One region of the Nocardioides aquiterrae genome, then DNA from elsewhere that is predicted to be linked to it. Evidence: predicted binding sites of a transcription regulator. Region 1 holds the regulator's gene; each other region holds the start of a gene.
What was found. Region 1 encodes LexA, which represses DNA repair genes until DNA is damaged. Its sites were predicted from a motif close to TCGAACANNTGTTCGA; they were not measured.

Region 1 (10,271 bases):
TCGACCGTAGCGTCCTCGGGAAGGTTGCAGGTCTTGCTGATCGCCCCGGAGAGGAACGGCTGCGCGGCCGCCATCATCCGCACGTGGCCCATCGGCTTGATGGAGCGGGTGCCCATCGCGGTGTCGAAGACCTCGTAGTGCTCGGTCTTCAGGCCCGGCGCGTCGACGACGTGGCCGTGCTCGGCGATGTAGGCGACGATCGCCTCGACCTGCTCCGGCTGGTAGCCGAGCTTCTTCAGGGCCCGCGGGATCGTCTGGTTGACGATCTGCATCGAGCCGCCGCCGACCAGCTTCTTGAACTTGACCAGCGAGAAGTCCGGCTCGATGCCGGTCGTGTCGCAGTCCATCATGAAGCCGATGGTGCCGGTGGGCGCGAGCACCGAGGCCTGCGCGTTGCGGAAGCCGTTGGTCTCGCCGAGGGCGATCACGTCGGCCCACGCCTGGGTGGCCAGCTTGTGCACCTGGGAGTCCGCGATCGACAGGGTGCGGACGGTGTCGTTCGCGGCCTGGTGCTTGCGCATCACGCGCTTGTGCGCCTCGGCGTTGCGGGCGTAGCCGTTGTACGGGCCGACGACGCCGGCGAGCTCGGCCGAGCGCTTGTACGACGTACCGGTCATCAGCGAGGTGATCGTCGACGCCATCGCGCGGCCGCCGTCGGAGTCGTAGCCCAGGCCCATCGCCATCAGCAGCGCGCCGAGGTTGGCGTAGCCGATGCCGAGCTGGCGGTAGTCGACGGTGGTCTTGCCGATCGACTCGGTCGGGAAGTCGGCGAAGCAGATCGAGATGTCCATCGCGGTGATGATCAGCTCGACGGCCTTCGCGAACAGCTCGCCGTCGAAGGTGTCGTCGTCCTTGAGGAACTTCAGCAGGTTCAGCGACGCCAGGTTGCACGAGGAGTTGTCGAGCGACATGTACTCCGAGCACGGGTTGGACGCGGTGATCCGGCCGGTCTCGGGGTTGGTGTGCCAGTCGTTGATGGTGTCGTCGTACTGCAGGCCCGGGTCGGCGCACTCCCACGCGGCGGTGGCGATCTTGCGGAACAGGCCGCGGGCGTCGACGCGCTCGATGACCTCGCCGGTCTTGCGGGCACGCAGGCCGAAGTCGGTGCCGTCCTCGACGGCGCGCATGAACTCGTCGCTGACGCGGACCGAGTTGTTGGCGTTCTGGTACTGGACGCTCGTGATGTCGCGGCCGCCGAGGTCCATGTCGAACCCGGCGTCGCGCAGCGCGCGGATCTTGTCCTCCTCGCGCGCCTTGGTCTCGACGAACTCCTCGATGTCGGGGTGGTCGACGTCGAGGACGACCATCTTCGCCGCACGGCGGGTGGCGCCGCCGGACTTGATGGTGCCGGCCGAGGCGTCGGCGCCGCGCATGAAGGAGACGGGGCCGGAGGCGGTGCCGCCGGAGGAGAGCAGCTCCTTGGAGGAGCGGATGCGGGAGAGGTTCAGGCCGGCGCCGGAGCCGCCCTTGAAGATGAAGCCCTCCTCCTTGTACCAGTTCAGGATCGAGTCCATCGAGTCGTCGACGGACAGGATGAAGCAGGCCGAGACCTGCTGCGGCGACGGGGTGCCGACGTTGAACCAGACCGGGGAGTTGAACGAGAAGTACTGGTGCACCAGCAGCCAGGTGAGCTCGTGCTCGAAGACCTCGGCGTCGACCTCGGACCGGAAGTAGCCGAAGTCGCGGCCGGCCTTCGTGTAGGTCTTCACGACCCGGTCGACGATGTGCTTGAGGCTCCACTCGCGCTGGTCGCTGCCGACCGCGCCGCGGAAGTACTTGGTCGTGACGATCGTCGAGGCGTTGACCGACCAGAAGTCGGGGAACTCCACACCGCGCTGCTCGAAGACCGTCTCGCCGGTCTTCCAGTTCGTCTGCACGACGTCGCGGCGCTCCCACGTGATCTCGTCGTACGGGTGCACCCCCTCGGTGCTGAAGACACGCTCGATCTTCAGCCCGGCGCCCGACCCTGCCTTGGCCTGGGCTGCGGCCTTCCCGCTCACCGTCTCGGTCATCCCTCTTCGTCCCGTCTCTCGAGGTTGTTGGTGCTGGTTTCGATCATTGCTGCTGCCACCGACAAGTCCGATGGCGACGTTGGTGCGCCCGGCGCGTGCAGCTTCCCCACTACACACGCCGGGCGGTCTGTGGTCAGCCCGTCGGAACGGGCTGGGTCGCGCGCTCCGCGCGCAGGGTTTCGAGGCCGTCCGCTGACGCGTCCGGCGCCTCAACCACCGGACTTCCGTCTCCTCGCTCCGCTCGGAGCCGGGCGATCTCGTCCTCGAAGTCGTCGGCCGACTCGAACGCGCGGTACACCGACGCGAACCGCAGGTAGGCGACCTCGTCGAGCCGCCGCAGCGGCCCGAGGATCGCCAGGCCCACGTCGTTGGCCGGGATCTCGGCGGCCCCGGCGAGCCGGAGCGTGTCCTCGACCTCCTGGCCCAGGCAGGCCAGCTGGTCCTCGGTGACCGGGCGGCCCTTGCAGGCCTTGCGGACCCCGGCGATCGCCTTGTCGCGAGCGAACGGCTCGGTGGCGCCGGAGCGCTTGAGCACGGTCAGCTGCATCATCTCGACGGTCGTGAACCGGCGCTCGCAGGCCGAGCAGGTACGCCGGCGGCGGATCGAGCCGCCGTCCTCGGCGACCCGGGAGTCGAGCACCCGGGTGTCGGTGTTGCGGCAGTACGGACAGTGCATCGGGGCCCTCCTCCCTCGGTCGTGTCCCCGGTACCCGGGCACGCCGAGGAGACCCTCTGCGAGGGGTCGGCGGGCTGTGGATATCGGGGGGCTCGCTGTGTACAACACCCAGTGACGCTGTGGGCTTCCGCATCCGGGCTGTGCACTAGATGTGGATAACTACATCGTTGTAAGTACTAGATGTTGGGGTAACCGTACGCCGGGAGCCGGGGGCGCGCAAGCGGTCCCGGAGAACTTCCCGGCACCGGGTGGGCGCGGTTCGCGTAATCGCAGGTCAGGCGCCATTTCGGCGCCGAAGATCGGCCCCCGCGGGGGCGTGTCGCGGCGTGTCCGGCGGCCACGTCACCTCAAGTCCGGCGCCCCCGCATGCCGACGTGTCCCCCGACGAGACTCGGGCGCGCCGAGCGGGGAAGGACGACCGATGATTCTGCATGCTCTCGTGGGCGTGACCCTGGCCATCAGCGGAGGGACGGCGGCGCCCGCCGCCGAGGCGACGACCGGTCGGTCCGGGCCGCCGGCGGTGACCGTCTCGGCGCCGGCGGACCGTGTGGAGGGCGACCGCTTCACGGTGAAGGTCCGGATCGGTGCTGCCCGGAAGGCCGAGCGCCTCTCGCTGCTCAAGCTGACCGAGAACATCTACGGCCAGGCGGAGTGGACCCCGGTGAAGAGCATGAAGGTGCAGGGACGCTCGGCGGTGAAGGTCCCGGCCGTCGCGGACACGCTCGACAGCAACCGGTTCCGTGCCCAGGTCCGCTACGTCGACGGACGGACCGTGACCTCCAGGCCGGTCACCGTGACCATCTGGCATTGGTACCCGCTGGGCGGCTTCCGGAGCTACTACGAGACGCCAGGCGTTGCCGACTACTCCGGAGCTAGCTTCGCCATGAACGGCGACACCTGGGTGGGCTGGTACACGTACGGAACCGCGACTATGTGGGAGGCGCGCTACACCCCGGGTCGCAACTGCAAGGCGTTCCGCGGCACCGCCGGCGTCCGCGACGAGTCGTCGGACGGCTCGTCCGGCACCATCACCCTCGTGGCCGACGAGACCGACGTCGTGTGGGAGTCGCCCGAACTGACGCCGGGCATGGTGGCACCGTTCGAGGTCGAGCTCGCGGCGCCGTACCGGTTCGCCATCCAGGCGCACGACACGTCCGTCGAGCCCGCCTACGCCGCCCCGGCCATCGGCGCCTCCGAGTTCCTCTGCAACTTCGGCTGACCCATTCCAGACGACCGCACCGGCTCGAGCAAGGTCATCGGAGAGCGCGGGAAGCAGCTCAGCGGCCTCTGAACGTGACCGAGGTCCACCCAAACGGGTGGTTTCGTGCTCAACCAACGTTGGAAGGACCCTGATGGCGGTCAAGAAGCCGGCCGCCGTCACAACCGCATACATCCGAGAGGCTCGTTCGTTGACTGCCATGACTGTGTCACCCGCGTTCACCGAGACCCCCGAGAGTCGCTCCGAGACCACCGCTCGCCTGTTCGCCGAGCGCGCCGAGGCCCCAGACGCCGGTCGCGCCGCGATCGAGGAGGAGCTGGTCCGCATCAACATGCCGCTGGCCCGGGACCTGTCCCGCCGCTTCCGCGGCCGCGGTATCGCCGACGACGACCTGGAGCAGGTCGCGTACGTCGGCCTGGTCAAGGCCGTGAAGGGCTTCAAGCCCGAGACCGGCAACGAGTTCACCAGCTTCGCCGTCCCGACCATCCGGGGCGAGATCCGCCGACACTTCCGCGACCTCGGGTGGACCGTGCGCCCGCCGCGGTCGATCCAGGAGACCCAGCAGAAGATCTCCGGCTGCGAGAGCGAGCTCTACCAGCAGCTCGGCCGCGCGCCGCGGCCCAGCGAGATCGCCGCCCACCTGGGCCTGGAGCTCGAGCAGGTCATCGACGCGCTGGGCGCCAACGGCTGCTTCGCCCCGGCGTCCCTGGACGCGCCGAGCCTCGCCGACGCCGACGAGAGCGTCGGGCAGCGGCTCGGCGAGCTCGACCCCGAGTTCGACCTGGCCGAGGCGCGGGCCACCCTCGCTCCCCTGCTGGCCAAGCTGTCCCGCCGCGAGCAGCTGATCGTGGAGATGCGGTTCTTCCGCGGCTGCACCCAGGCCGAGATCGGCGCGGAGATCGGCGTCAGCCAGATGCACGTCTCCCGGCTGCTGGCCCGCCTGGTCGCCCGGCTGCGGGCCGAGCTGACGGTCGCGGCGTAGCCGCGGCGGTCAGCGCCGCCGAGCCGACGTCCAGGCTGAACCACGAGGTCGTCCCGGCCTCGTCGTGGTCGGAGCCCCAGCTGTCGGCGAGCGCGTCGACCAGCTGGAGGCCCCGGCCGAACACCCGCAGCGGGTCGTCGTCGTCCACCGGTACGGCGTCGCCGGCGATGCCGTGGTCGCGCACCTGCACGGTGAGCACGCCGTCGGCGAGGCTGACCGTGAGCACCGAGTAGGTGCCGGCGTGGACGAGCGCGTTGGTCACCAGCTCGGACAGGCACAGCTCGGCGGCGTCGCGGTCGTCGTCGCCCACCCGCCACGCGATCAGCAGCCCGCGCAGGAAGTGCCGGGCCCGGCCCGCGGACTGTGGGTCGTCCTCGAGCCGGAGCGTGGCGTCCTGGGTGATGCCGTCGGGCTCGGGCGCCAACCGCACCCGGCGCAGCGAGTCCGCGATGCGGTGCGCCGCGGCCTCGAGCTGCTCGCGCTGGTGGTCGTCGAAGCGCTGCTCGGCGTCGAAGTAGAGCACCACGCCGCCGATCGGCGCGTGCCGGCCCGGCAGCGGCAGCACCGCCAGGGCGACCGTGCCCTCGGCGCGCTGCCGCTCGGCCATCCCCGCGAACCGCTCCGGCAGCGCGTCCAGGCCGCCGAGCAGGGGAACGCCGGTGCGCACGACGGTCGTCAGCGGCACGTCGTCGTACGCGTCGATGTGGCACCAGGGACCACCGTCGCTGGAGCGGAACCGCAGCCGGCGGCCGCCGCCCTCACTGAGCGCGACCGCGGCCCGGCGCACGCCCGGGATGCCGATCAGCTCCCGCAGCGCAGCGCTCACCACGGTGTCGACGTCCCCGGACACCCCCCAACGTTAAGACACCTCGGGGCCGATCGGAGACAATGAGCCCGTGGCGTCGGGGAGCGGGAACAAGCACGCGGGATCGCGCCGGGGGCCGCGCCCCAAGCGGGGCTTTCAGCCGGTGCTGCTGCTCGCGCTCGGCATCACCGCATGCGTGGTCGCATGGGGGTACCTCGTGTACGCCGCGATCGACTTCGGCTCCACCGCCCGCAGCGGCGAAACCAGGGCGTGGTGGTTCCTGGCGCTGGCGTCGGTCGGCGCCGTGGCCTGCCTGTTCGTCGGGCTGATGCTGGTCGCGCGGGTGCTGCGCCGCCTCGGCATCACCCGGGGACCCTCGCCCACCCCGCGCGACGACGAGCCGCGGCCGATCGGCGGGCGCCGCGCCGCCCGCTAGCCGCGCCGGTCGGCGAGCCTCCGCACGAACTTCAGCCCGGACCAGGTGTCGTCGATCGCGGCGACCTTGACGTCGACGAACCCGAGCCGCAGCCCGAGCTCGCGGACGACGTTCTCGTCGAGGTCGCTGGCGATCCCGAGCGCCCGCTGCGCCGCCTTCTTGGGCCAGCACACCCAGACCATCCCGGCGGACGAGGTGCGCTCGAGCAGCGCCGGCAGCCGCTCGGACAGCCGGGCCAGGGTCGTGTGGAAGGTCAGCGTGACGTCGGCGGCCGCCGGGAGGCGGCGGACGACGCGGGCGCCCGCCGTCTCGAGCGCCAGGTCGCCCGGCGCGCCGTCGAGGAACACGACCTGGCCCTCCCGGATGCCGAGCTTGCGCTCCAGCGGGGTGCCTGAGTAGCCGGCCATGGCCCGAAGGTAGACCAGAAGCCGCGACGGGCGGGACCTGGTGGTCCCGCCCGTCGTCTTCCCCGGTTTCGCACGGCCGGGGTCGAGGCGGCCGTGCGAAGTCTTCAGTTGCGCGATGGTGGTTTCGAGGCTCGCTTCGCTCGCACCTCAACCACCGATCGGGACGACCAGCTTCTGGCCGGCGGTGAGCATGCCCGAGTCGAGCGCGTTGAGCTTCTGGATCTTCGCCACCATCGCCCGCACGTCGCCGTCGTCGGCGAGGCCGGCGGCGATCTCCCAGAGAGTGTCGCCGGAGCCGACCACGACCACGCGGGTCGGCTCGGGGGTGCCGGGCTCACCGGTGCCGACGGCGCCGGAGGCCAGGACGAAGCCGACGGCGAGGACGACGAGCAGCGCCAGGGTGAAGACCGCGAGGCGGCCGCGGCGGGTCAGCCGCACGGCGCCGTGCTGGTGGTGGAGGGGGCTGGCGGTGATCGCGCTCATCGGTGGCTCCTGGGGAAGTGAGGTGGCCGGGTGGTCGACACCAGTTCTAGAGGCGGCCACCGACAGTCCTCGCGGACCGGTCTGGACCGGACTCTCGATCAGGTGTTCGATCGAACGTGTGTACGACGTTAGAGCACGTGTTCGAACGACACAAGGACCGACGCGAACATTTGTTCGAACGTGTCGCGAAGGTCCCGGCGGCGACACGCCGTTCGAACAGATGTTTGAACCCGGACGGTCCGGAGGACTACCGTTCGCCCATGGCCACCCAGAAGAAGGTGTCGGAACTGCCCGACGGTCCGCCCGACGCGACGGGCCTGACCCCGCGCCAGCAGCGGGTGCTCGCCCACATCAAGGACTCCATCGAGAAGCGCGGCTACCCGCCGTCGATGCGCGAGATCGGCGAGGCGGTCGGCCTGACCAGCTCCTCGAGCGTGGCCCACCAGCTCAAGACGCTGGAGGAGAAGGGCTTCCTCAAGCGGGACCCGAACCGGCCCCGGGCGCTGGAGGTCTTCCTGCCCGAGGTGATGGCGGCGCGGCGCTCGATGTCGGCCGCCGAGGAGAGCGTGTTCGACGAGACCGGGGTCGGCGACGCGGTCCCCGCGGCGGCGTACGTGCCGGTCGTCGGCCGGATCGCCGCCGGCGGCCCGATCCTGGCCGAGGAGCGCGTCGAGGACGTCTTCCCGCTGCCCAAGCAGCTGGTCGGCGACGGGCAGCTGTTCCTGCTCGAGGTGCGCGGCGACTCGATGGTCGACGCGGCGATCTGCGACGGCGACTACGTCGTGATCCGCCAGCAGCCGACCGCCGAGAACGGCGAGATCGTGGCCGCGATGATCGACGGCGAGGCCACCGTCAAGACCTTCCAGCGCAAGGACGGAAAGGTGTGGCTGCTGCCGCACAACACCGCCTACGATCCGATCGACGGCACCCATGCCACCATCCTCGGTAAGGTGACAGCAGTGCTGCGCCGGGTCTAGACGGCACCTGAACCCTCGGGGAATCCCTGACCAGACCCTGGTGTTGGTTCCGGGCAAGCCCCGGATGTCCGCAGGAGGGTGCATGAACAACGCTGGTGCTGTGACCACAGCACCTGCGTCCTACGCCCGGAACCGGCGGCACACACCGCGGTGGGTCCGGGCGATCTTCGAGGTCGTGCTCGTGATGGGCCTCTGGGTGCTGTACAGCCTGGCCCGCCTCCTCGCCGACACCAACATGGACCCCGCGCTGCAGCGCGCCAACGAGCTGCTGCACCTCGAGGGCCTGATCGGCATCCAGTGGGAGATCCCGCTCAACCAGCTGTTCACCGACCACCGGATCCTCGGCCTGGCCGGCAGCTACTGGTACGCGACCCTGCACTACGTCGTCACCGCCGCCGTGCTGATCTGGCTGTGGCGGCTCGGCGCCGACCGCTACGGCCCGGCCCGCCGCGCGCTGGCCGTCGGCACCCTGCTCGGGCTGCTCGCCTACATCTCGCTGCCCACCGCTCCCCCGCGCTACGTCGCCGGGTACGTCGACGTCCTCAGCCTGCACTCCGCCGACGGCTGGTGGGGCGCCGACGCGTCCGCACCCCGCGGCCTGGGCGGGCTGACCAACGAGCTCGCGGCGTTCCCGTCCCTGCACGCCGGCTGGTCGCTGTGGGTGGCGCTCGCGCTGCAGCTGTACGCGGCCCGCTACTGGGTGCGCGCGCTCGGCTGGATCTACGCCGTCGGCACCGCCGTGGTCATCGTCGGCACCGGCAACCACTGGGTGATCGACGCGGTGGTCGGCTGGATGGTCATCATCGCGGGCTGGGCGCTGGCCGAGGCGATGGGCCGGATCCCGCTGGACCGGCTCCGGCCCTCGCGGTGGCGCCGGCGAACACCGGGTGAACTCACGGAACGGGCGGAACCCGGAGAGGCGAGCGTCGTTACCGAGGCGTGACGCCTCCGCACGTACGACGCCGCACCGTCCTCGGGACGGCCGCCGCCACCGGGCTCCTCGGGGTCCCCGCCAACCCCTCCTTCGCCGCGGCCGGCCGCGACCGGGTGTTCCAGCACGGCGTCGCCTCGGGCGACCCGCTGTCCGACGCGGTGCTGATCTGGACCCGGGTGACGCCGACCGCCGCCAGCACGCCCGGGTCCGGGCAGGGGCCGAAGGTCGACGTGTCGTGGGAGGTGGCGACCGACGGCCGGTTCCAGCACGTCGTCCGCCGCGGGACGTTCGCCACCGGCCCCAGCCGCGACCACACCGTCAAGGTCGACGTCACCGGGCTCGCCCCGGCGACCTGGTACTTCTACCGGTTCCGCTGCGCGGGCGTGACCAGCCGCACCGGCCGCACCCGCACCGCGCCCGCCCGCGACGACCGGCCCGACCACCTGCGCTTCGGCGTGGTGTCGTGCGCGAACTGGCAGGCGGGCTGGTTCTCGGCGTACCGCGGCCTGGCCGAGCGCGACGACCTGCACGCGGTGGTGCACCTCGGCGACTACCTCTACGAGTACGCCCCCGGCGAGTACGGCTACGGCTCCTCCGACGAGGACATCCGCACCCACGTGCCCGGCCACGACATGGTGTCGCTGGACGACTACCGGCAGCGGCACGGGCAGTACAAGACCGACCCGGACCTGCAGGACCTGCACGCGAAGTACCCGTGGATCATCACCTGGGACGACCACGAGGTCGCCAACGACCAGTGGGCCGACGGCGCGGAGAACCACGACGACGCGACCCAGGGCGCCTACCCGCTGCGCCGGGCCCGCGCGCACCGCGCGTACGACGAGTGGATGCCGGTGCGCCTGGACGGGACGGCGCGGCTGCGCGACGGCGACCGCCTCTACCGGCGGTTCCGGTTCGGGCGGCTCGCGGAGATCAGCATGCTCGACCTGCGCAGCTACCGCAGCCGGCAACTGCAGACCGAGGTCCCGCAGCCGCTGCCGGTGCCCGACTCGGGCGTCAGCGACCCGGACCGCACCATCACCGGCCGGCAGCAGATGAGCTGGCTCAAGGAGTCGCTGCGCCGTGGCCGGGCGCAGTGGAAGATCGTCGGCAACCCGGTGATGATCGCGCCGGTCGACTTCGGCGCGGTGCCCCACGACCTGCTCGACCCGGTCAACGACGTGACCGGGCTGCTCCCCCGCGACGGCAGCCCGTACAACGTCGACCAGTGGGACGGCTACACCGACGACCGGCGCGAGGTGTTCGAGCACATCCGCGACCACCAGGTCAGCGACGCGCTGTTCCTCACCGGCGACATCCACTCCGGGTGGGCGGCCGAG
Region 2 (10,271 bases), on a different contig from region 1:
GGAGCGGGTGCTAAAACCCGCCGTCCTCGCGGCGGCGGCGCCAGCGCTCCTCCATCCGCTCCATGAAGGAGTGGCTGGAGTGGTGGTGTCGGCGGGTGCGCCGGGTCTTGCCGGTGCGGCCACCCTCGATGACGGTGAAGCCGCGGCTGGGGTGCGCGGCCCGGGGGTCGGGGCCGACGGCGGTCTGCTGGCCGCGCAGGGCGGTGAGCGCCACCGTGGCCGAGACGAGCATGATCACGAACCCGACGATCCCGACGGGGGTGATCTGGGCGACGGCACCGGTCATCAGCACGACGACACCGACGACGAAGCCCACGCCCGCGACGATCGCGCGCCGACGGGCGGAGCGACGGAACGCGGTGCCGCGCAGGGTCGAGGCGAGCTTGGGGTCCTCCTCGACGAGGGCACGTTCCATCTGCTCGAGCAGTCGGAGCTCCTCTTCCGAGAGTGGCACCGTACCTCCCCTGCATCTGCGTCGCCGGCCCGGACGTCCGGTTGCTGCAAGTCTAGGCAGCGCCCGGGCGAGGCGGTAGGCGGGTTCGGGAAATTCGTGACCGAACCGTTCCCGTTCTCACCCAGGGGGAAACGACGACCGGCCGGCGGGTGGGGATCAGCGGGCCAGCACGTGCAACTGGGTGGCCAGCGGCCGGAACTCCGGCCGCTCGGTGACCGCCCGCTCGAGGTCCAGCAGCGCGGCGGTCGCGCCGGGCTCCAGGTCGAGCAGCGACCCGGGCACGAGGTCGGCGAAGACCCGGACGCCGTGCACGGTGCGGACGTCGAAGCCGGCCCCGGCGAGCAGCGTCCGCAGCTCGTCCTCGGTGAACCGGTGGCCGGCCCGCCCGCCACCCGCGGCGGGGTCGCGTCGTCCTGAGCCTGGCGAAGGGTCGAGCATCGCCAGCGCCTGGGCGAAGTGGCCGGCCATCGCGCGGGCCACCACCGCGGCGTGGCGCTGCGCGACGAGGACGCTCAGCGTGCCGCCGGGCCGCAGCACCGCGCGGATCGTCGCGAGCGCGGCGGCCGGGTCGTCGACCACCTCGAGCACGCCGTGGCACATCACGACGTCGGCGCTCGCCGGTCCGGCGACGTCCAGCAGCGTCGACAGGTCGCCCTGCTGGCCGGTGACCGCCACCCCGACCTCGCGGGCCCGGCGGTCGAGCGCGGCCAGCGCGTCCGGGCTCGGGTCGACGACCGTCACCCGGTGGCCGAGCTCGGCGACCCGGACCGCGAACCCGCCGGTGCCCCCGCCGATGTCGAGCACGTCGCCGGCGCCGTCGAGCACCGGCAGCAGGGCCTCCCACACCAGCGAGGTCCGGGCGGCGCTGCGGCGCTCGCTGGGCTTGGTGCTCTCGGGCATGCCACCAGCCTAGGGGTCTGCGCGCACGCCCCCGTCAGCCTGCCCGCATCACCGCGGTCCGCGACGACGTCGCCGCGTGCGGCACCAGGCCGAGCGAGCGTTCGACGACCGCGAGGAACCGGTCCGCGTCCCGCACCAGGTCGTCGGCCTCGCGCTCGCTGACGGCGCGGGTCGAGCCGGCCTCGGCCGCCGCGCGCTTGGCGGCTCCCCCGGCGAAGAACTGCGCCCACTCCGTGAGCTCGGGCGCGACCTCGGCGAGGAGCACCCAGGCGTTCTTCTGCCGCCGGCGGCGCGCCGGTGTCGGATGGGCGCGCGCGGCGAGCAGCGCGGCGGCTGCCCGCAGGGCCGCGACGTGCGCGCACGCGTAGCGCGTGGGCACCTCCGTGGCGGCGATCGCCTCGCTCAGCGACTCGGCGGCGCGGGCGAGGTAGGAGTGCGTGGTGGCGGGCAGGGCGTACGGGTTCATCGCTGGCCTCTCCTCGACCCCGGAGCTTCCGACCCCCGGCTCCGACCCCACCCGGCGGGGACGGGGGTCGAGGTCGTCCCCACCGGGCTGTTCGAACACCTGTTCGAACACGGCCTCAGGCTACACCTCGCCCCGGACAGGGCGTCAAGAGCAGGCGGAGGAGCCCGGTCGAGGAGCCGGTCAGGCCTCGCGGCGGACGTGGGCGCAGAAGACGCGGGTGTCCTTGTGCCAGAGCGCGACGACGGCGGCCAGGTCGATGACCAGCGAGACGATCGCGACGGCCAGGAACAGCGCGGGCGGGTTGGTCCGCAGGATCGCGAACGTCGCGATGCCCACCATCACCACCACCGCGCTCAGCACGATGCGTGCCCAGTTGTGGCCCTCGCGGAAGAACGAGAGGAGCACCACGGCCAGCAGCGCCACCACGACGAACATCGTCACCGCCACGGGCACGAACGCCGGCGGCTCGACCGCCCCGGCGTCGGACCGGTCGGCGGCCCAGGCGCGCACGAGCTCGTCCTGGAACACGACGGTCATCAGCGCGGTGACGCCGGTCATCGCCACGGCGGCGGCCGCCAGCCAGGTCGCACCGGTCACCATCGCCGGACGCTGCGAGCTCATCCGCTCTCCTCTCCTGTCGGGGACACCCTAGGGTCTGCCTGTATGACGACCGAGCACCCCTCGATCACCCGGTTCCGCGACGACCACACCAGCCGCGGCGGCACCGGCGAGATCGTGGTCCTTCCCGACGCCGTGCACACCGCCGCACTGGCCGCCGAGGCCCTCGGCTGCGACGTCGGCGCGATCGCCAACAGCCTGCTGTTCGACGCCGACGGCTCCCCGGTCCTGGTCCTCACCTCCGGCGCCCACCGCGTCGACACCGCCAAGGTCGCCGAGCGGATCGGCGTCGCGACGCTGAGGCGGGCGACACCGGAGTTCGTGCGCGAGCACACCGGCCAGGTGATCGGCGGCGTCTCCCCTCTCGCCCACCCGGCCCCGGTGCCGACGTACCTCGACTCCTGGCTGCGGCGGTACGACGTCGTGTGGGCCGCCGCCGGCCACCCGTCGGCGGTCTTCTCCACGACGTTCGACGAGCTCGCCGCGATGACCGGCGCGACCGAGATCGAGGTGGCGTGATGGAGATCTGGCTGAACCCGGCGTGCTCGAAGTGCCGCACCGCGGTCGCGGAGCTGGACGCCGCCGGCGTGGAGTACACGGTGCGCCGCTACCTCGACGAGCCGCCGACGGCGAGCGAGCTGGGCGAGGTCGTGGCGCGCCTCGGGCTCGAGCCGTGGGACGTCGCCCGCGCGAAGGAGGCGCGCGAGGAGGGCATCGACCTCCCGAAGGACGCCGCGCACCGCGGCGACTGGCTCGCGGCCCTGGCCGCGCATCCGCGCGCGATCCAGCGGCCGATCATCACCGCCGCCGACGGCACCACCGTCGTGGGACGCGACGAGGACTCGCTGCGGCGGGTGCTCGATGCGGAGGGCTGAGCTCCGCGAACGACTGGCCGCGCTGTACGCCGGCCGCCCGGTCGTGCTCGCTCCGGGGGGCGCGGCCGGCTGGGCCTCCTGGGTCGAGCGGCTGGACCGCCTCGGCTGCCGCACGCTGGTGCTCGATCCCCCGGTGCCGGCCACCGTGCTGGCCACCGACGGCTTCCGGCTGCACGACCGGCTGGTGCGCGACCTCCGGCCGGACGCCGTGGCCGCCGTCGAGCGGTTCGACCCCGAGGGGCGGGGGCTGTTCCGCACCTCGCCGTTCGTGACCAGCGACGAGCCGGTGCTCGGCCGGCCCGTGACCGGCGGCCGTCCCCGCGCGTTCCTCGCCCTCGAGGACAAGCTGCGCGCCGACGCGGTCTGGGCGGCCGCCGGGATCGCGGCCGCGCCGTCCCGGGTCGTCCCGCTGGAGGAGGACGCCCTCGCGGCCGCCACCCGCGAGCTCGCGGGCCCGCTGGGCGCCGTGTGGTCGGGCGACGGGTTCACCGGCGGCGGCGACTACGTGCGCTGGGTGCTCGACCGCGACGACCGCGCCAAGGCCCGCGCGTTCTTCGCGCCGCGCTCCGAGCGGGTGCGCGTGATGCCGTTCCTCGACGGTGTGCCGTGCTCGATCCACGGGTTCGTGCTGCCCGACGGCACGGCGGTGCTGCGACCGGTCGAGATCGCCGTGCTGCGCGACCGGGCCGCGCGGACGTTCGCGTACGCCGGCCTCGGCACCGGCTGGGACCCGGCCCCCGACGACCGGGAGCACCTGCGGGACGTCGCCCGCCGGGTCGGCGAGCACCTCCGTGCCGCGCACGGGTACCGCGGCGCGTTCGGCGTCGACGGCGTGCTGACCGCCGACGGCTTCCGGCCCACCGAGCTCAACACCCGGATGTCCGCGGGCTGCACGCTCCTGGCCGGCGTCGACCCCGACTTCTTCCAGCTGCTGCAGGCCAACCTGCTGGTCGGCATCGACGCGGGCGTCACCGTCGCGGAGGTCGAGGGCTACCTCCCGGACATGGACGTCGAGCGGCGCAGCACCACCGACCGCCGGCTGCGCCCCGGCGAGCGGCTCGCCGCGCTGGCCGAGGACGAGCGCCTCGAGGCCGCACCGGACCCGCGGGCCTAGGGTCCCCTAGAGTCACCGCCCATGCGGGTCGTGGTGGTGGGTGGGGGCTTCGGCGGCCTGGCCGCTGCCGTGCGGCTCGCGAAGCTCGGCCACGACGTCGCGCTCGTCGAGCGGTCGGCCACCCTGGGCGGGGCGCTGTCCGCCGTCACCGCGGACGGCTTCAGCTGGGACGCCGGCCCGACGTACACGCTGCTCCCCGCCGTCGTGCGCGACCTCTTCCGCAAGTCCGGGCGGCCGGTCGAGCGCGAGCTGGAGCTGGTGCCGCTCGACGTCGTCCGCGAGCACCGGTTCGCCGACGGCTCGTCGGTGCGGGTGCCGGTCGGCCGCGCGGCCCAGCTCGCGGCCTTCGACGAGCTCGGCCCCGGGCTCGGCCGGCGGTGGGTCGACTACGTGGCGTCGTACGCCGACGACTGGGACGAGCTGCGGCGTACCTACCTCGAGAACCCGTGGGACCCGGCCGCGCCGCCGGCGCTCCTCGGCGGGCGCCGGATGCTGCACAAGCGGCTGCGGAAGGCGTTCAAGGACGAACGGCTGCGCCTGGTCGCCGGGCACCCGCTCGTGGCGGAGGGGCACGAGCTGCGCAACGTGCCGGCCTGGCTCGGCGTCCTGTCGTACGTCGAGCAGCGGTTCGGCGCCTGGACCGTCGAGGGCGGGATGCACCGGCTCGGTACGGCGCTCGCGGAGCGGCTGGCCACCCGCGGGGTGACCGCGATGACCGGGACCGAGGCGCGCGACCTGGTCCTGCGCGACGGCCGGGTCGTCGCGGTGCGGACCGTCAGCGGCGACGTCGAGGCCGACGCCGTCGTGTGCGCGATCGACCCGCGGAGGCTGCCCGCGCTCGCGCCGTACGTCGCACGCACCATGCCCGCGATCCCGCCGGTGGTCGTGCACGTCGGGCTGTCCGGTGAGGTGCCGGACCTGCCGCACGAGCTGGTGCTGCACGGCGACCCGACGCTGGTCGTGCGCCGCAACGGCCCGTCGACGCTCACCGTGCACGGCCGCGGGAAGCTGTCCGAGGACATCCTGCGCGCGCTCGCGCGGCACCGGATCGACGTGCGCGCCCAGGTCGTCACCCGGGTCGACCGCAGCCCGCGCGACCAGGTCGAGCTCTGGGGCGGCTCGCCGATGGGAGTGCTCTGGCAGGGCCGCGGCACGGTCCGCCGGCGACTCGGCCCGCGCACCCCGGTCGCCGGGGTGTACGCCGCCGGCGCGCACGCCACCCCCGGCGCCGGGCTGCCGTTCGTCGGGCTGTCCGCCGCGCTGGTGGCGACGGAGATCGGTCCGGCCTAGACCCTGCTAGACGGCCAGGTTGAGCGCGGCGAAGATCTCGCGCGTCGCCTTGGAGCGGTTGAGCGTGTAGAAGTGCAGCCCCGGCGCCCCGCCGTCGAGCAGCCGCTCGCACAGCTCGGCGGCGAGCTCGATGCCGGCCGCGCGCATCGCGACCGGGTCACCGTCGTGGGCACTGATCCGCTCGATCACCGACGCCGGCACGTCGGTGCCGATCAGCTCACCCTGGCGGCGGATGTTGGCGAGGTTCAGGATCGGCATGATGCCCGGGAGGATCGGGATGTCGACGCCGCGGGCGCGCACCCGGTCGACCAGCCCGAAGTAGTCGTCGGCCCGGAAGAACATCTGGGTGACCGCGAACTCCGCGCCGGCCCGCGCCTTCGCGACCAGCACGTCGGCGTCGTGGTCGAGCGACGCAGAGGACGGGTGCTTCTCGGGGAACGCGGCGACCCCGACGCTGAAGTCCCCGCGCTCGCGCACCAGCTCGACCAGCTCGGTGGCGTAGGTCAGGCCGCCGTCGGTCGGGGTCCAGGGCGCGCGCGGGCCGTCCGCCGGGTCGCCGCGCAGCACCATCACGTTGTGGATGCCGGCCGCGGCGTACGAGTCGACGATGGCCTCGAGCTCCTGGCGGGTGTGGCCGACGCAGGTGAGGTGGGCCATCGCGGTCATCGACGTCTCGCGCGCGATCCGGCTGGTGACCCGGACCGTGGTGCTGCGGGTCGACCCGCCCGCGCCGTACGTCACCGAGACGAACGTCGGGCGGAACGGCTCCAGCTCGCTGATCGCCTGCCAGAGCTGCTCCTCGCCCGCGTCGTCCTTGGGCGGGAAGAACTCGAAGGAGAACGAACGCTCCTCACGGACCAGCTCGCCGATCCTCCGTGGGTTCGCCATACGCAACAGTCTAGGTACGGGGGCGGCCGCGGGGGGCCGGTGTCCACTGGCTAGTCTCGGCGCCGTGGCGAGCGACGGCTGGGACGACGCAGACTTCCGCGACCGCGTCCAGACCGCGCTCGACGCGTTCGTCGACGAGCAGGCCGCCACGCTCGCGCCGCTCGGCCCGGACGCCGACCGGCTGGTGCGCGCGGCGCACGCGGCCGTCTCCGGCGGCAAGCGGTTCCGCGCGGCGTTCTGCTACTGGGGCCACCGGGCGGTCCACCCGTCCCCCGACGACGAGGAGGCGCTGATCCGCGCCTGCGCGTCGCTGGAGCTGCTGCACGCGAGCGCGCTCGTGCACGACGACTTCATGGACGCCTCCGACACCCGCCGCGGCCGGCCGGCCACGCACCGGGAGTTCGAGGCCGAGCACCGCGACGCGGGCTGGCGCGGCGACCCGGAGCAGTACGGCGCCGCCGCGGCGATCCTGCTGGGCGACCTGCTGCTCAGCTGGTCCGACGAGCTGCTGCGCCGCTGCGGGCTGCCGATCACCGAGGTCGCGCCCGCGCTCGAGGTCTTCGACCGGTGCCGCTCCGAGGTGATCGCCGGCCAGTTCCTCGACGTGTCCGTGCAGGCGCGCGGCCGCGCCGACGTCGAGGCCGCGATGACCGTGCTGCGCTACAAGTCCGCGAAGTACTCCATCGAGCGGCCCCTGCACATCGGCGCCGCGCTCGCCGGCGCCCCGGAGTCGACGATGGCCGAGCTGTCCCGGTTCGGGCTGCCGCTCGGCGAGGCGTTCCAGCTCCGCGACGACCTGCTCGGCGTGTTCGGCGACCCGGACACCACGGGGAAGCCGGCCGGCGACGACCTGATCGAGGGCAAGCGCACCGTGCTGGTCGCACTGGCGCTCGACGCCGCCGCCCCCGCCGACGCGGCGCGCCTCGACGCCGCGCTCGGCACCCAGCTCTCCCCCGACGAGGTCGAGGAGCTGCGCGCGATCATCGACGGCAGCGGCGCCCACGCCCAGGTCGAGGCGGTCATCGGCGAGCTCGCCGCGCACGCGGTCGCGGCGCTCGACCAGGCGCCGATCGACGAGCGCGCCCGCCGCGTGCTGCGGGACCTCGCGTCCGCGGCCACCCAGCGCGTGGTCTGAGCCGACTCGGCGTCACATCATGGCCTGCGCGCGGCGCTTGACCTCCGCGCCCCGGTTCTCGCGCAGCGCGTCGATCGGGCGGCCGGGGAGGTCGTCGTCGGTGAAGATCCAGGCGATGCACTCGCGGTCGTCGTACCCCGCGTCGTGCAGCAGCGTGAGCAGGCCGGGCAGGCCCTTGACGACGGCGCCGTCCTGGAGGAAGTCGGCGGGCACCTGCTGCCCGGCGCCGGGCACGGGGACCGCGGCGGCCAGCTCGTGGTCGCGGATCATCGTCTTCACCTTGGCCGGCGTGACGCCCAGCAGCTCGGCGGCTCCGGCCCAGTCCAGCCACGCGGGGACGAGGGCGGCGAGGTCGGCTTCGGCAAGGCTCTGCTGGTTCATGCGCCCAGTCTTGCATCGTGGCCCACGCCACGCCGGGGGCGCCTGAACCCCGCTCCGGCGGCGCGCGTCCGTACGATTGGGGCTCCGGATCCTTCCCCATCCGGCCACAGGAGGGTCGCTGTGACGCCTGACCGGCGCTCGGACCGGCACGCCCGGCAGGGCGGCGCCGACACTGCCGGCGACCCCATGACCGGCCGCGTCCTGGAGGGCCGCTACCGGATCGGGCCGCGCATCGCGCGCGGCGGCATGGCCAGCGTCTACGAGGCCACCGACATCCGGCTGGACCGCACGGTCGCGATCAAGATCATGCACCCCGGGCTCGGGGACGACGACGAGTTCGCGGCCCGGTTCGTGCGCGAGGCCCGCTCCGCCGCCCGGCTCTCGCACCCCAACGTCGTCGCGGTCTACGACCAGGGCGACGACCACGGGACCGTGTTCCTCGCGATGGAGCTGATCGACGGCATCACGCTGCGCGACGTGATCCGCAAGGAGGCGCCGATGCCGCCCGCGCGGGCGCTCGCGCTGATGGAGCCGGTGCTCTCCGCGCTGGCCGCCGCGCACCGCGCCGGACTCATCCACCGCGACGTCAAGCCCGAGAACGTCCTCATCGCCGACGACGGACGGGTCAAGGTCGCGGACTTCGGCCTGGCCCGCGCGGTCAGCGCCGACACCCAGCACACCGCGACCGGCGGCGTGCTCATCGGGACGGTCTCCTACCTCGCCCCCGAGCTGGTCATCGACGGCCGCGCCGACGCGCGCGCCGACGTGTACGCCGCGGGCGTCGTGCTGTTCGAGCTGCTCACCGGCGCCAAGCCGCACGAGGGCGAGACGCCGATCCAGGTCGCCTACAAGCACGTGCACGACGACGTCCCCGCTCCCTCGACGCTCGAGCCGGGCCTCCCGCCGTACGTCGACGCGCTGGTCGCGCGGGCGACCGCCCGCGACCGCAGCCTGCGCCCGGCCGACGCCGGCGTGCTGCTGCACCAGGTCCGCCGGGTGACGCACGCGCTGGCCGAGGGCGTCGCCGAGGACCCCGAGCTCACCCAGGACCTCACGCCGCTGCTGGTGGCGCCGCCGGTCCCGGACGGCGACCAGCGGGAGGAGACCCGGGACCTCGAGCGCACCACGCGGCTGCGCACGTCTCCCCCGCCTCCGCCCGCTCCCGCGCGGCGGACCGGCCGGCCCCGGCGGCGCCGCGGCCTGCTCGCGACCGTCCTCGCGGTGCTGCTGGTCGCCGGCCTCGCCGTCGGCTCGTGGTGGTTCTTCGACGGCCGCTACACGTCGACCCCCGGCGTGCTCGGCATGACCAAGGCCGCCGCCGCGCAGAAGCTCGCCGACGCCGGCCTCGAGGTCGAGTACGGCGACCAGGCCTACTCCGAGACGGTTCCCGCCGGCCGGGTCGTGGCCACCGACCCCGCGCCCGGCGACCAGGTGCTCGACGGCGGCACCGTCGCGGTCACGATCTCGCTCGGCAAGGAGCGGTACGACGTCCCGAAGCTCAAGGGCCTGACCGAGGACGAGGCGCAGGACGCGCTCGCGCAGGCGCACCTCGCCTACGGCACCACCAAGGACCGCTGGTCCGACACCGTCCCCGAGGGCCAGGTGATCACCAGCAGCCCCAAGGCCGGCACGACGCTGCGCCCCGACGCCGCCGTCGACCTGGTCGTCAGCAAGGGGCCGAAGCCGGTCAGGCTCAAGGACTGGGTCGGCAAGGACGCCGACGACGCGCTGGCCTGGCTGCGGGCCAAGGGGCTCGACGGCAAGGTCGTGAGCGAGGAGTACTCCGACACCGTGGCCGACGGCGGCGTCATCTCGATGGACCCGCCGAGCGGCACCACCCTGCACCGAGGCGACGCCGTCCAGCTGGTCGTCTCGAAGGGCCCCGAGCTCGTCGACGTCCCGTCCGTGCGCGGCCAGGGCGTCGACGCCGCCACCCAGACCCTCGAAGGGCTGGGCTTCCACGTCGAGACCCGCCAGGCGCCCGGCTCGCTCGGCCTCGGCTTCGTCTTCTCGCAGGACCCCGAGGCCGGAGCCCGGGTGCCCAGGGGCTCGACGATCACCCTCAACCTGATCTGACCGCGTGCGCCGACCCGCCGGCGCGGCCGGTAGGTTGACGCGGTGCGCAACCCGGTCGGAACCCATGTCCTGGT
Region 3 (10,271 bases), on a different contig from region 1:
GTGCGGCAAGACCATCGCGGTCCAGCGCGGCACGACGCAGGAGGGCTACGCCCAGGAGCAGAGCGCGAAGTGCGACGAGCCGATCCAGATCCTCTCCTTCGACCGGGAGACCGAGGCGATGCTGCAGGTGAAGAACGGCCGCGCGGTGGCGGGCATGCAGGACTACCCGGTCGCGACGTACAACGCGAGGACGTCGGGCGGCGGCAACGACTTCGAGGTCGTCGGCGACCAGATCCAGGCGGGCCCGCTCGGCATCGCCGTCGGCAAGGACGACACCGGGCTGCGCGACGCGCTGCAGAAGGCGCTCCAGGCGATCATCGACGACGGCACCTACGCCGCGCTGATCAAGAAGTACGAGACCCCGCTCGGCGCGGTCGAGTCCGCGACGATCAACGCCGGGTCGTGAACGAGCACGACGCGGCCGCGGCGCCGGCGGCCGCTCCGGCGCCCATCGTGGTGCCCGTGCGTCACTACGGCCGCTGGGCCGCGGCCGTCGTCGTGCTGGTCCTGCTGGCGCTGGTCGTCCGCGCCTTCGCCAGCGCGGACATCGACTACCGGATCACCTGGGAGTTCCTGACCCAGGAGAACGTCGTCCGGGGCGCGCTGAACACGCTGATCATCAGCGTGTGCGCCCAGACGCTCGGCTTCGTGCTCGGTGTGCTGGCCGCGGTGATGCGGCTGTCCCGCAACCCGGTGACCTCCGGGGTCGCCTGGCTCTACGTGTGGTTCTTCCGGGGCACACCGGTCCTGGTCCAGCTCCTGGTCTGGTACAACCTCTCGCTGGTCTTCCCGACGATCTCGCTGCCTGGGCTCGGGACGTGGGAGACCAACGCCGTGATGACGCCGTTCCTCGCCGCGCTGCTCGGCCTGGGCATCAACGAGGGCGCCTACATGGCCGAGATCGTGCGCGCCGGCATCTCCTCGGTCGACCGTGGCCAGACCGAGGCGGCGCACGCGCTCGGCATGACGCCGCCGCTGACGATGCGCCGGGTGGTCCTGCCGCAGGCGATGCGGGTGATCATCCCCCCGACCGGCAACGAGTTCGTCAACATGCTGAAGACCTCGTCGCTGGCCTACGCGATCCAGTACCCCGAGCTGCTGCAGTCGGCGGTGAAGGTGTACTCCAACAACCTGGCCGTGGTCGAGCTGCTCTTCTGCGTCTCGATCTGGTACCTGCTGCTCACCTCGGTGTTCAGCGTCCTCCAGCACTTCCTGGAGCGACGCTTCGCCCGCGGGTCGCAGCACGGCAGCGAGCCGACGCTGTGGCGGCGGATCCAGGGCAACCTGCGGCCCGGGAGGGTGCGATGACGACGACCGAGAGGCCGCTGATGGTCGAGGCGCGCGGGATCCGCAAGCGCTTCGGCTTCCACGAGGTGCTCAAGGGCATCGACCTGCAGGTGCGCACCGGCGAGGTGCTCTGCCTGATCGGGCCGTCCGGGTCCGGCAAGTCGACGTTCCTGCGGTGCATCAACCACCTCGAGCGCGCCGACGGCGGCGAGCTGCGGGTCGACGGGGAGCTGGTGGGCTACCGGGAGAAGGGCGGCAAGCTCTACGAGCTCCGCGAGAAGGACATCGCCGCCCGCCGGCGCACGATCGGCATGGTGTTCCAGCGCTTCAACCTGTTCCCGCACCTGACCGCGCTGGAGAACGTCATGGAAGCGCCGGTGCGGGTGCTCAGGACCCCGCGTGCGCAGGCCGCCACCGAGGCCCGGGAGCTGCTGACGCGGGTCGGCCTCGCCGGCAAGTACGACGCCTACCCCGCAACGCTCTCGGGCGGCCAGCAGCAGCGGGTCGCGATCGCTCGGGCCCTCGCGATGCGGCCGCGCCTGATGCTCTTCGACGAGCCGACGTCGGCGCTCGACCCGGAGCTGGTCGGCGAGGTGCTCGACGTGATGCGCCAGCTCGCGGCCGACGGGATGACCATGGTGGTGGTGACCCACGAGATGGGCTTCGCGCGCGAGGTCGGCGACACGCTGGTCTTCATGGACGACGGCGTCGTGGTCGAGGCCGGCGATCCGCGCGAGGTGCTGGGCAACCCGCAGCACGAGCGCACCCGCAGCTTCCTGTCGAAGGTGCTCTGACCCGTCAGCCGAGCTCCACGACGCGCTCGACGCCGATGTCCTCGAGGAACGCCGGGTCGTGGCTCACCACCACGAGCGCGCCCCGGTAGGACGCCAGCGCCGACACCAGGGCGTCGTACGACGCGAAGTCGAGGTTGTTGGTCGGCTCGTCGAGCAGCAGCAGCTGCGGCGCGGGGTCGGCCAGGAGCAGCGCCGCCAGCGTCGCGCGGAACCTCTCGCCGCCGGACAGGTCGCCGACCTTCCGGTCCGCGGCGGTCCCGCGGAACAGGAACCGCGCCAGCCGGGCCCGCACCGTGTTGGCGTCCGCGCCGGGCGCCCGGCGCGCGACGTTGCCGTAGACGGTGTCGTCCGGGTCGAGGACGTCGAGCCGCTGGGGGAGGAGCGCGACCGGCACGCGCGACTGCTCGACCAGGCGGTGCAGCAGGGTGGTCTTGCCCGAGCCGTTCGGGCCGACGACGCCGATCCGGTCCGGCCCGCTGACCGGGAGGCTCAGCCCCTCGGTGGCGTCGAGCACCAGCCGCCCGCGCGGCACCTCGGTGCCGGGGAGGTCGATCCGGATCTCGCGGTCCTCGCGCACCCGCGCCTCGGCCTCGTCGAGCCGGCCGCGCGCCCGCTCGACCCGGTCGTCCTGCACCCGGCGGTGCCGGGCGGCCGACTCCTCGGCCTGCTGCTTCTTGGCGTTGATCAGCGCCTTGCCGTAGCCCTTGGTCTGCTCGGCCTTCCTCGCCACCTGCTTGCGGCTCGCGAGCATCCGCTCCGCCTCGACCCGCTCGTTGCGCTGCTTGCGCAGGTCGGACCGGGCGCTGGTCACCGCCTGGAGGGCCGCCTCCTGCTCGGCCTCGACCTGGGCGGCGTACGACGAGTAGCCGCCGCCGTACCAGCGCACGGAACCGTCGCGCAGGTCGCCGATCCGGTCCATCCGCTCGAGCAGCCCGCGGTCGTGGCTGACCACGAGGAGGGAGCGGTTCCAGCCCTCGACCACGTCGTAGAGCCGGTGGCGCGCGCCGGCGTCGAGGTTGTTGGTCGGCTCGTCGAGCAGCAGCACGTCCGGGCGCCGGAGCAGCAGGCGCGCGAGCCCGAGCTGGGTCGCCTCGCCGCCCGACACCTCGCCGAGCCGCCGGTCCAGCACGTCGGCGGGCAGGCCGAGGCGGCCGAGCTCGGCGACCGCGCGCTCCTCGACGTCCCAGTCGTCGCCGATCGTGTCGAAGTGGAGCGGGTCGGCGTCGCCGGCCTCGACGGCGCGGATCGCTCGCCGCACGGCGCCGATGCCGAGGAACTCCTCGACCGGCTGGTGCACGTCCCAGGTGAGGTCCTGGGGGAGGTAGGCGACCTCGCCGGCGACGCTGACGTGCCCGGCCGTGGGGCGCAGCAGCCCGGCGATCAGGCGCAGCAGGGTCGACTTGCCGGCGCCGTTCACGCCGACGAGCCCCGAGCGGCCGGGGCCGACGAGCAGGTCGAGGCCGCGCAGCGCGGGAGTGCCGTCGGGCCAGGCGAAGGTGAGGCCGGACGCGGAGACGACCGCGGTGCTCGAGGACATGGGAGCTCCTGAGAGGTCGGGAAGGGACGAGGGACGTCTCAGAGCTCCATGCGCGGAAGGCTAGGCGGCGACGCCCCCTGGACGCCAGTCCTTATCGGTCGGGCGTCGGGTACAGTCGCGAGGAGCACAGCGTCGTGCCGTCATCGCCTTCCACCCCGTCGAGGACCGCCGCTGTGAGCATGCCCGTCGTACTCATCGCCGAAGAGCTCAGCCCCGCCACCGTCGCGGCGCTCGGGCCGGAGTTCGAGATCCGCCACTGCGACGGCGCGGACCGCGACGAGCTGCTCCGGTCGATCGTCGACGCGGACGCCGTGCTGGTCCGCTCCGCCACCCGGATCGACGCCGAGGCGCTGGCCGCGGCCACCCGCCTCAAGGTCGTCGCCCGTGCCGGCGTCGGCCTGGACAACGTCGACGTCCGTGCGGCCACGCAGGCCGGGGTGATGGTCGTGAACGCCCCGACCTCCAACATCGTCTCGGCCGCCGAGCTCGCCGTCGCCCTGATGCTCGCGGCCGCGCGGCACGTCTCGCCGGCCCACGCCGCGCTGAAGAACGGCGAGTGGAAGCGCTCGCGCTACACCGGCACCGAGCTGTACGAGAAGACCGTCGGCATCGTCGGCCTGGGCCGGATCGGCGTCCTCGTCGCGCAGCGGCTCTCGGCGTTCGGCATGAAGGTGATCGCGTACGACCCCTACGTGCAGGCCGGTCGCGCGGCCCAGATGGGCGTCCGGCTCGTCGACCTCGACACGCTGCTCGCCGAGTCGGACTTCATGTCGGTGCACCTGCCGAAGACCCCCGAGACCGTCGGCCTGATCGGCGCCGAGCAGCTGTCCCGGGTGAAGCCGTCGCTGGTGCTCGTGAACGCCGCGCGCGGCGGCATCGTCGACGAGCCGGCCCTCTACTCGGCGCTCAAGGAGGGCCGGGTCGCGGCCGCCGGCCTCGACGTGTTCGCGCAGGAGCCCTGCACCGACAGCCCGCTGTTCGAGCTCGAGAACGTCGTCGCCACCCCCCACCTCGGCGCCTCCACCGACGAGGCCCAGGAGAAGGCCGGGATCGCCGTCGCCCGCTCGGTCCGGCTCGCGCTCGCCGGCGAACTGGTGCCCGACGCGGTGAACGTCCAGGGCGGCGTGATCGCCGAGGACGTGCGCCCCGGCATCCCGTTGACCGAGAAGCTCGGCCGGGTCTTCACCGGCCTGGCCGGCGAGGTCGCCCAGCAGGTCGACGTCGAGGTCCGCGGCGAGATCACCGAGTACGACGTCAAGGTGCTCGAGCTCGCCGCGCTCAAGGGGGTGTTCGCCGACATCGTCGAGGAGCAGGTCTCCTACGTGAACGCCCCGCTGCTCGCGGCCGAGCGCGGCTGCGCCGTCCGCCTGGTCGCCGACCCGGAGAGCCCCGACCACCGCAACCTGATCACCGTCCGCGGCACGCTCGCCGACGGCTCCCAGGTGTCGGTGAGCGGCACGCTGATCGGGATCGCGCAGAAGGAGCGGCTGGTCGAGGTCAACGGCTTCGACATCGACATCGAGCCGTCGGAGCACCTCGCGTTCTTCACCTACCAGGACCGCCCGGGGATGGTCGGCACCGTCGGCAACATCCTCGGCGACGCCGGCATCAACATCGGCGGCATGCAGGTCTCGCGCACCGCCCCGGGCGGCAACGCGCTGGTCGCGCTGTCGGTCGACACCGCGATCCCGCACGACGCCCTCGCCGACATCCAGCACGCGATCGACGCCGCGTCGGTGCGCGCGGTCAACCTGGTCTGATCCGTCCGGCGAGCGTCGGACGCCGCCGGTGGTCGAGCTTGTCGAGACCCCCGCCTCATGCCCGCGGCCTGGGGTGGGCGGGTGGTTGCGACCGACAGGGCAGCGACGGGGACGGCGGGCGGGTGGTCGCGGTCCGCTCCCGGCTCGCGGTCTGCGTCGCCGGTGGTCGAGCTTGTCGAGACCCCCGCCTCTCGCGCGCGGCCTGGGGGTGGGCGGGGGTTGCGACCGACAGGGCAACGACGGGAACCACGGGCGGGTGGTCGCGGCCGTCTCCCGGCGCACCGGCGGCGGGTGGCCGCACACCGAAAGTAAAGACTCGAAGAAAGTTTCGGAAAGTGTCTCACATGATGGGATCTCGAGCCTGATTCGGAGCCTGAATGTCGGTGGCCGGTGCTGGACTGTTCCCATGACCGAAGCGCTGGAGGCGATGACCGAGGAGCAGATCCTCGATGCCGCGTCCTGTTGCGCCGACACGATCCGTGACGCGGAGACCGACCTGCTCCGGTTGGCCTACCAGTGGGCGATCGTGCACGCACCCGACCGCCTCGACCCCGCGACCGCCGCGCTGCCGGGCCGCGAGCAGGCCCGCCGGTACGGCGGCGCCGGGACCCCGGAGGTCACCGAGTTCGCCGCCGCGACGTTCGGGGCCCGGATCGGTCGGTCGACCTTCGCGGGCCGGCAGCTGATCGCCGACGCCCTCGACCTGCACCACCGCCACCCCCAGCTGTGGGCCCGGGTCCAGGCCGGCGAAGTGCGGGCCTCGTACGCGCGGCACGTCACCAAGGCCACCCGCGACCTGACGCCCGAGCAGGCGGCCTACGTCGACGCCGGTGTCGCGGAGTCCGCGGACGGGCGGATCACCTGGACCCGGTTCGAGGCCCTGGTCGAGGCCAAGGTCACCCAGGCCGCCCCCGAGGCGGCGAGGGAGAAGGAAGAACGGCGCGCGAAAGCGGCGTTCGCGAAGAAGACGGCCAACGAGGGCCACGGGATGGCCTCGTTCCTGATCCGCGCCGACGTCGCGACCATCAACGCCATCGACGCCGCCGTCACCGCGTTCGCCCAGCACCTCGCGACCGCGTTTCCCGACGCCACCGACGACGAACGCCGCGTCCTCGCGGTGCTGTTCTTGATGACCGGCAGCCAGCTCCCCAAGACCACGGCGTCGGAGGTTCCCAACCTGCCCGATGTCGCGGACCTGCTGCCCACGGTGATGTTGTTCGTGCACATGTACGCCGGCCCCGACCGCGAACCCATCGTCCGGGTCGAGGGCCACGGCCCCGTGACTGAGGACTGGGTCCGCGACGTCCTCGGGCCGAAGGCCAGGTTCACCATCCAGCCGGTCTTTGACATCGAAGGCCAAGCCCCGGTCGACGCCTACGAGATCCCGGACCGACATCGCCAGGCCGTGCGTCTGATGACGCCGGCCGACGTGTTCCCCTACGCCACCTGCACCGACACACACATGCAGGTCGACCACACCATCCCCCACGACCAAGACGGCGTGTCCGGGATCGGGAACTACGGGCCGATGACCACCACCCACCACCGCATCAAGACCCACGGCCACTTCGAGTGCCGACAACCTTTCCCCGGCATCTACCTCTGGCGCGACACCTACGGCGCGATCTACCTCGTCGACCACACCGGCACCCGCCGCCTGCGGAACGCCGCCTGACCCAGCGCCGCCGTCAGCTGGAGGGTCTCCCGCCGCGACAACTCGCGCTTGGCTTCCGCTCGGAGCGGTCAGCCCGTCACCTCGACCTGCACGTCGTACGCCCCACCGACCGTGGCCTGGCGGCTCAGCCGTGCGGTGACCGCGGGCATGCCCGAGACCGACAGCCGGGTGAGGACCTGGTCGTTGCGTGGCTGGCGCTCGAAGAACGCCAGCATCTGGTCGATGGTCGCGCCGTAGGGCGCCTCGGCATAGACGTCGTCCCCGCCGCTGATGCTGAGCTGTCCGGAGCCGCCGGCCGCGGACGCCGGGACGGTGAGCGCCAGTCGCTGGTACCGGGTCCCGAGCACGGCGGAGCGCATGACCACCCGGACCTGCTGCGTCGTGCCCGCCCTCAGCTGGAGGGTCTCCCGCCGCGTCACCGGCTGCCAGGAGCCGCCCGTCCGGGTCTCGAGCCCGGTGATCCGCAGGTGCCGGTAGTCCGGGTTCGTCCGGGAGACGGTCGTGACCGAGTCGATCGTGACCGAGTCGATCGTGATGGTCTCGGTCTCGTTGGTCATCAGCTGGTTCAGCTGGTCGTGCAGCTCCCAGGGCCACGTGTACCCGATGTCGGTGGCGCTGGCGTAGTGGTCGGTGTGGACCCAGGTGAACGGCGACCCGTCGGCCCGCTCGCCGCGCGCCGTCCAGGTGACCAGGTCCGTGCCCGGGGCGCCGAACGAGGCGCGACCTGCCAGAATCCCGGCCGCCGGTTCGTCAAGGTCTGAGCCGGTTCCGCATCAGGTCGGGGCCCGCACCGTCGATGAAGGACGCCGGAGGTCACTCGGGCCTCGTCACAACGGAACAGGGGACCTCACATGCACGTGCGCCGATCCTTCGACGACTTGAGCCTGCGGATCCGGATCTTCGCGATCGTCGCCGTCCTCGCCATCGGCACCGCCGTGGTCGGCGCCACCGCGCTGCGCGGGGGCGCGACGGTCGACGACCGCCAGCAGGAGTGGAGCCAGGCGGTCGCCACCCAGCAGCGCGTCGAGCGGGGCCGCTACCAGCTGCTGTGGCTCGCGAACTGGCAGAACATCACGGCGTGGAAGGCGCGCACCGACGGCGGCGCGGCGGCGGCCGCGGTGGACGGGGACAACCTGGCCAACTACGCGGACGGCGTCGCCGGCTTCGAGAAGGAGATCCTCGGCCTCGACCCGGCCACGCTCAACGCGGCGGGCCGGGCCAGCCTGGCGGAGATCGACTCCCAGTGGCAGGCCTTCCTCGGGTACAACGACAAGATCTTCGAGCTCTGGCGCAAGGGCGAGCTGGACCGGGGCGACAAGGTCTCCGGCGGCCCCAAGTGGGACATCTTCTACACGATCGCGACGGCGCTGGACGACCTCCGCGAGGCCGTCGGCAAGGACGTCGTGTCGAGCCGGGCGGCGATCGAGGACACCCGGACCTCCACCGAGCGAACGACGGTCCTGGTCGCCCTGGTGACGCTGCTCGTCGGCCTCTTCCTGGCCTGGCGCGTGTCCGTCCGGGTGCTGGCCGGCCTGGGCGCCGTACGCCGCGGCCTCCTCGCCGTGGCCGGCGGTGACCTGACGACCCGGGTGCCGGTCACCTCGCGCGACGAGTCCGGCCAGATGGCGGAGGCGCTGAACACGGCGGTCGAGCACATGGCGGACGTCGTCAGCGGCATCTCGACCACCGCCCAGAGCCTCAACGCCTCGGCCGCGGAGATGGCCGACTCGTCCCACCACATGGCCGCGGCAGCGGAGGAGACCAGCGCCCAGGCGCGCGTCGTCACCGAGGCCGCGGACCAGGTCTCCCGGAACGTCCAGACCGTCGCCACGGGCTCGGAGCAGATGGGCGCGTCGATCCGCGAGATCGCGCAGAGCGCGAACGAGGCGGCCCGGGTCGCCGCCGAGGCGGTGCTGGTCACCGAGCGGACCAACGGCACCGTCGCCAAGCTCGGCGACTCGTCGACCCAGATCGGGAACGTCGTCAAGACGATCACCTCGATCGCCGAGCAGACCAACCTGCTGGCGCTGAACGCCACCATCGAGGCGGCCCGCGCCGGCGAGGCCGGCAAGGGCTTCGCGGTCGTCGCGAACGAGGTCAAGGAGCTGGCCCAGGAGACCGCCCGGGCCACCGAGGACATCTCGAGCCGGGTCGCCGCGATCCAGGTGGACACCACGGAGGCGGTGGACGCGATCGGCCAGATCTCGGTGGTGATCGGTCAGATCAACGACTTCCAGGCCACGATCGCCTCGGCGGTCGAGGAGCAGACGGCGACGACCAACGAGATGAACCGGAACGTCGCGGACGCCGCCATGGGGTCCGGCGAGATCGCCGCGAACATCCTGGGCGTGGCCGAGGCCGCCGGCTCCACCTCCGAGGGCGTGACCCGCACCAAGCACGCCGTCGACGAGCTGGCGCGCCTCTCCGACGACCTGGGCCGGCTGGTCAGCCGCTTCAGCGTCTGACGGCCTCAGGCCACCATGACGCGGCCGGTCGGGGCGTGCCGCCCCGGCCGGTCGCGGACGGCGGCCCAGGCGTCGGCGAGCCGGCGGACCGCCTCGGCCATGTCCTCGGCCGGTCGGACGTAGGGGATCCGCACGAACGTGTCGAGGCCGCCCTCGGCGGCGAAGACGGGGCCGGGGGCGACGATCGCGCCGCGGGTCTCGGCCTCGGCCGCGACCGCGGTGCCGTAGGCGCCGGGAAGGGCGCACCACAGCGCGAGCCCGCCGGTCGGGACCCGGAAGGTCCACTCCGGCAGCTCGGCGCCGACCGCGGCGACCAACGCGTCGCGCTGCTCGCGCAGGCGGGCGCGGTTGGCCGCCAGCACGTCCCCGGCCGCCGCCAGCAGGTGGACCAGCACCAGCTGCTCGAGCACCGGCGCCCCGAGGTCGAGGCTGACCCGCGCCCGGGTCAGCCGCTCCATGGCGGCGTGCGGCGCCCGGATCCAGCCCAGCCGCAGGCCACCCCAGAACGACTTGCTGGCGCTCCCGATCGTGATGGTGTCCGGCGCGTACGCCGCGAACGGGCGCGGCATCTCCTGGCCGTCGAGCGCCAGCGCCTGGTGGGCCTCGTCGACCACCGGCACGGTGTGCGTGCGGCGCAGGTGGCCGGCGAGCTCCTCCCGCTGCGCGTCGGTCATCAGGTGGCCGGTCGGGTTCTGGAAGTCCGGCACCAGGTACGCCAGCCGCGGCGCGGTCTGCCGCAGCGTCGAGCCGATC

Region 2: a site for LexA is predicted at 1,912-1,927, ahead of ABD086_RS16785 (SAV_6107 family HEPN domain-containing protein). Genes of this name have one in related genera too.
Region 3: a site for LexA is predicted at 5,695-5,710, ahead of ABD086_RS22890 (HNH endonuclease signature motif containing protein). Genes of this name have one in related genera too.

Annotation. Positions count from the first base shown of each region.
Region 1 covers NZ_BAAAJE010000006.1:549,769-560,039, reverse strand. The annotation lists gene ABD086_RS09570 (vitamin B12-dependent ribonucleotide reductase) at 1-2,012, opposite strand, end outside; gene nrdR (transcriptional regulator NrdR) at 2,146-2,688, opposite strand; gene ABD086_RS09560 (hypothetical protein) at 3,110-3,907, shown strand; gene ABD086_RS09555 (SigB/SigF/SigG family RNA polymerase sigma factor) at 4,107-4,889, shown strand; gene ABD086_RS09550 (ATP-binding protein) at 4,813-5,739, opposite strand; gene ABD086_RS09545 (hypothetical protein) at 5,786-6,130, shown strand; gene ABD086_RS09540 (DUF3052 domain-containing protein) at 6,127-6,537, opposite strand; gene ABD086_RS09535 (LysM peptidoglycan-binding domain-containing protein) at 6,685-7,020, opposite strand; gene lexA (transcriptional repressor LexA) at 7,281-7,997, shown strand; gene ABD086_RS09525 (phosphatase PAP2 family protein) at 8,098-8,940, shown strand; gene ABD086_RS09520 (alkaline phosphatase D family protein) at 8,937-10,271, shown strand, end outside.
Region 2 covers NZ_BAAAJE010000018.1:97-10,367, forward strand. The annotation lists gene ABD086_RS16775 (DUF3040 domain-containing protein) at 11-454, opposite strand; gene ABD086_RS16780 (methyltransferase domain-containing protein) at 611-1,354, opposite strand; gene ABD086_RS16785 (SAV_6107 family HEPN domain-containing protein) at 1,389-1,820, opposite strand; gene ABD086_RS16790 (hypothetical protein) at 2,001-2,441, opposite strand; gene ABD086_RS16795 (YbaK/EbsC family protein) at 2,484-2,957, shown strand; gene ABD086_RS16800 (ArsC/Spx/MgsR family protein) at 2,957-3,313, shown strand; gene ABD086_RS16805 (hypothetical protein) at 3,300-4,427, shown strand; gene ABD086_RS16810 (phytoene desaturase family protein) at 4,449-5,717, shown strand; gene metF (methylenetetrahydrofolate reductase [NAD(P)H]) at 5,724-6,605, opposite strand; gene ABD086_RS16820 (polyprenyl synthetase family protein) at 6,670-7,740, shown strand; gene ABD086_RS16825 (Rv2175c family DNA-binding protein) at 7,753-8,121, opposite strand; gene pknB (Stk1 family PASTA domain-containing Ser/Thr kinase) at 8,242-10,197, shown strand; gene ABD086_RS16835 (deoxyribonuclease IV) at 10,240-10,271, shown strand, end outside.
Region 3 covers NZ_BAAAJE010000030.1:110,760-121,030, forward strand. The annotation lists gene ABD086_RS22865 (ABC transporter substrate-binding protein) at 1-406, shown strand, start outside; gene ABD086_RS22870 (amino acid ABC transporter permease) at 403-1,308, shown strand; gene ABD086_RS22875 (amino acid ABC transporter ATP-binding protein) at 1,305-2,081, shown strand; gene ABD086_RS25360 (ATP-binding cassette domain-containing protein) at 2,086-3,000, opposite strand; partial or broken gene ABD086_RS25365 (ATP-binding cassette domain-containing protein) at 3,112-3,510, opposite strand; gene serA (phosphoglycerate dehydrogenase) at 3,798-5,378, shown strand; gene ABD086_RS22890 (HNH endonuclease signature motif containing protein) at 5,785-7,053, shown strand; gene ABD086_RS22895 (hypothetical protein) at 7,122-7,610, opposite strand; gene ABD086_RS22900 (methyl-accepting chemotaxis protein) at 7,905-9,518, shown strand; gene yczR (MocR-like transcription factor YczR) at 9,524-10,271, opposite strand, start outside.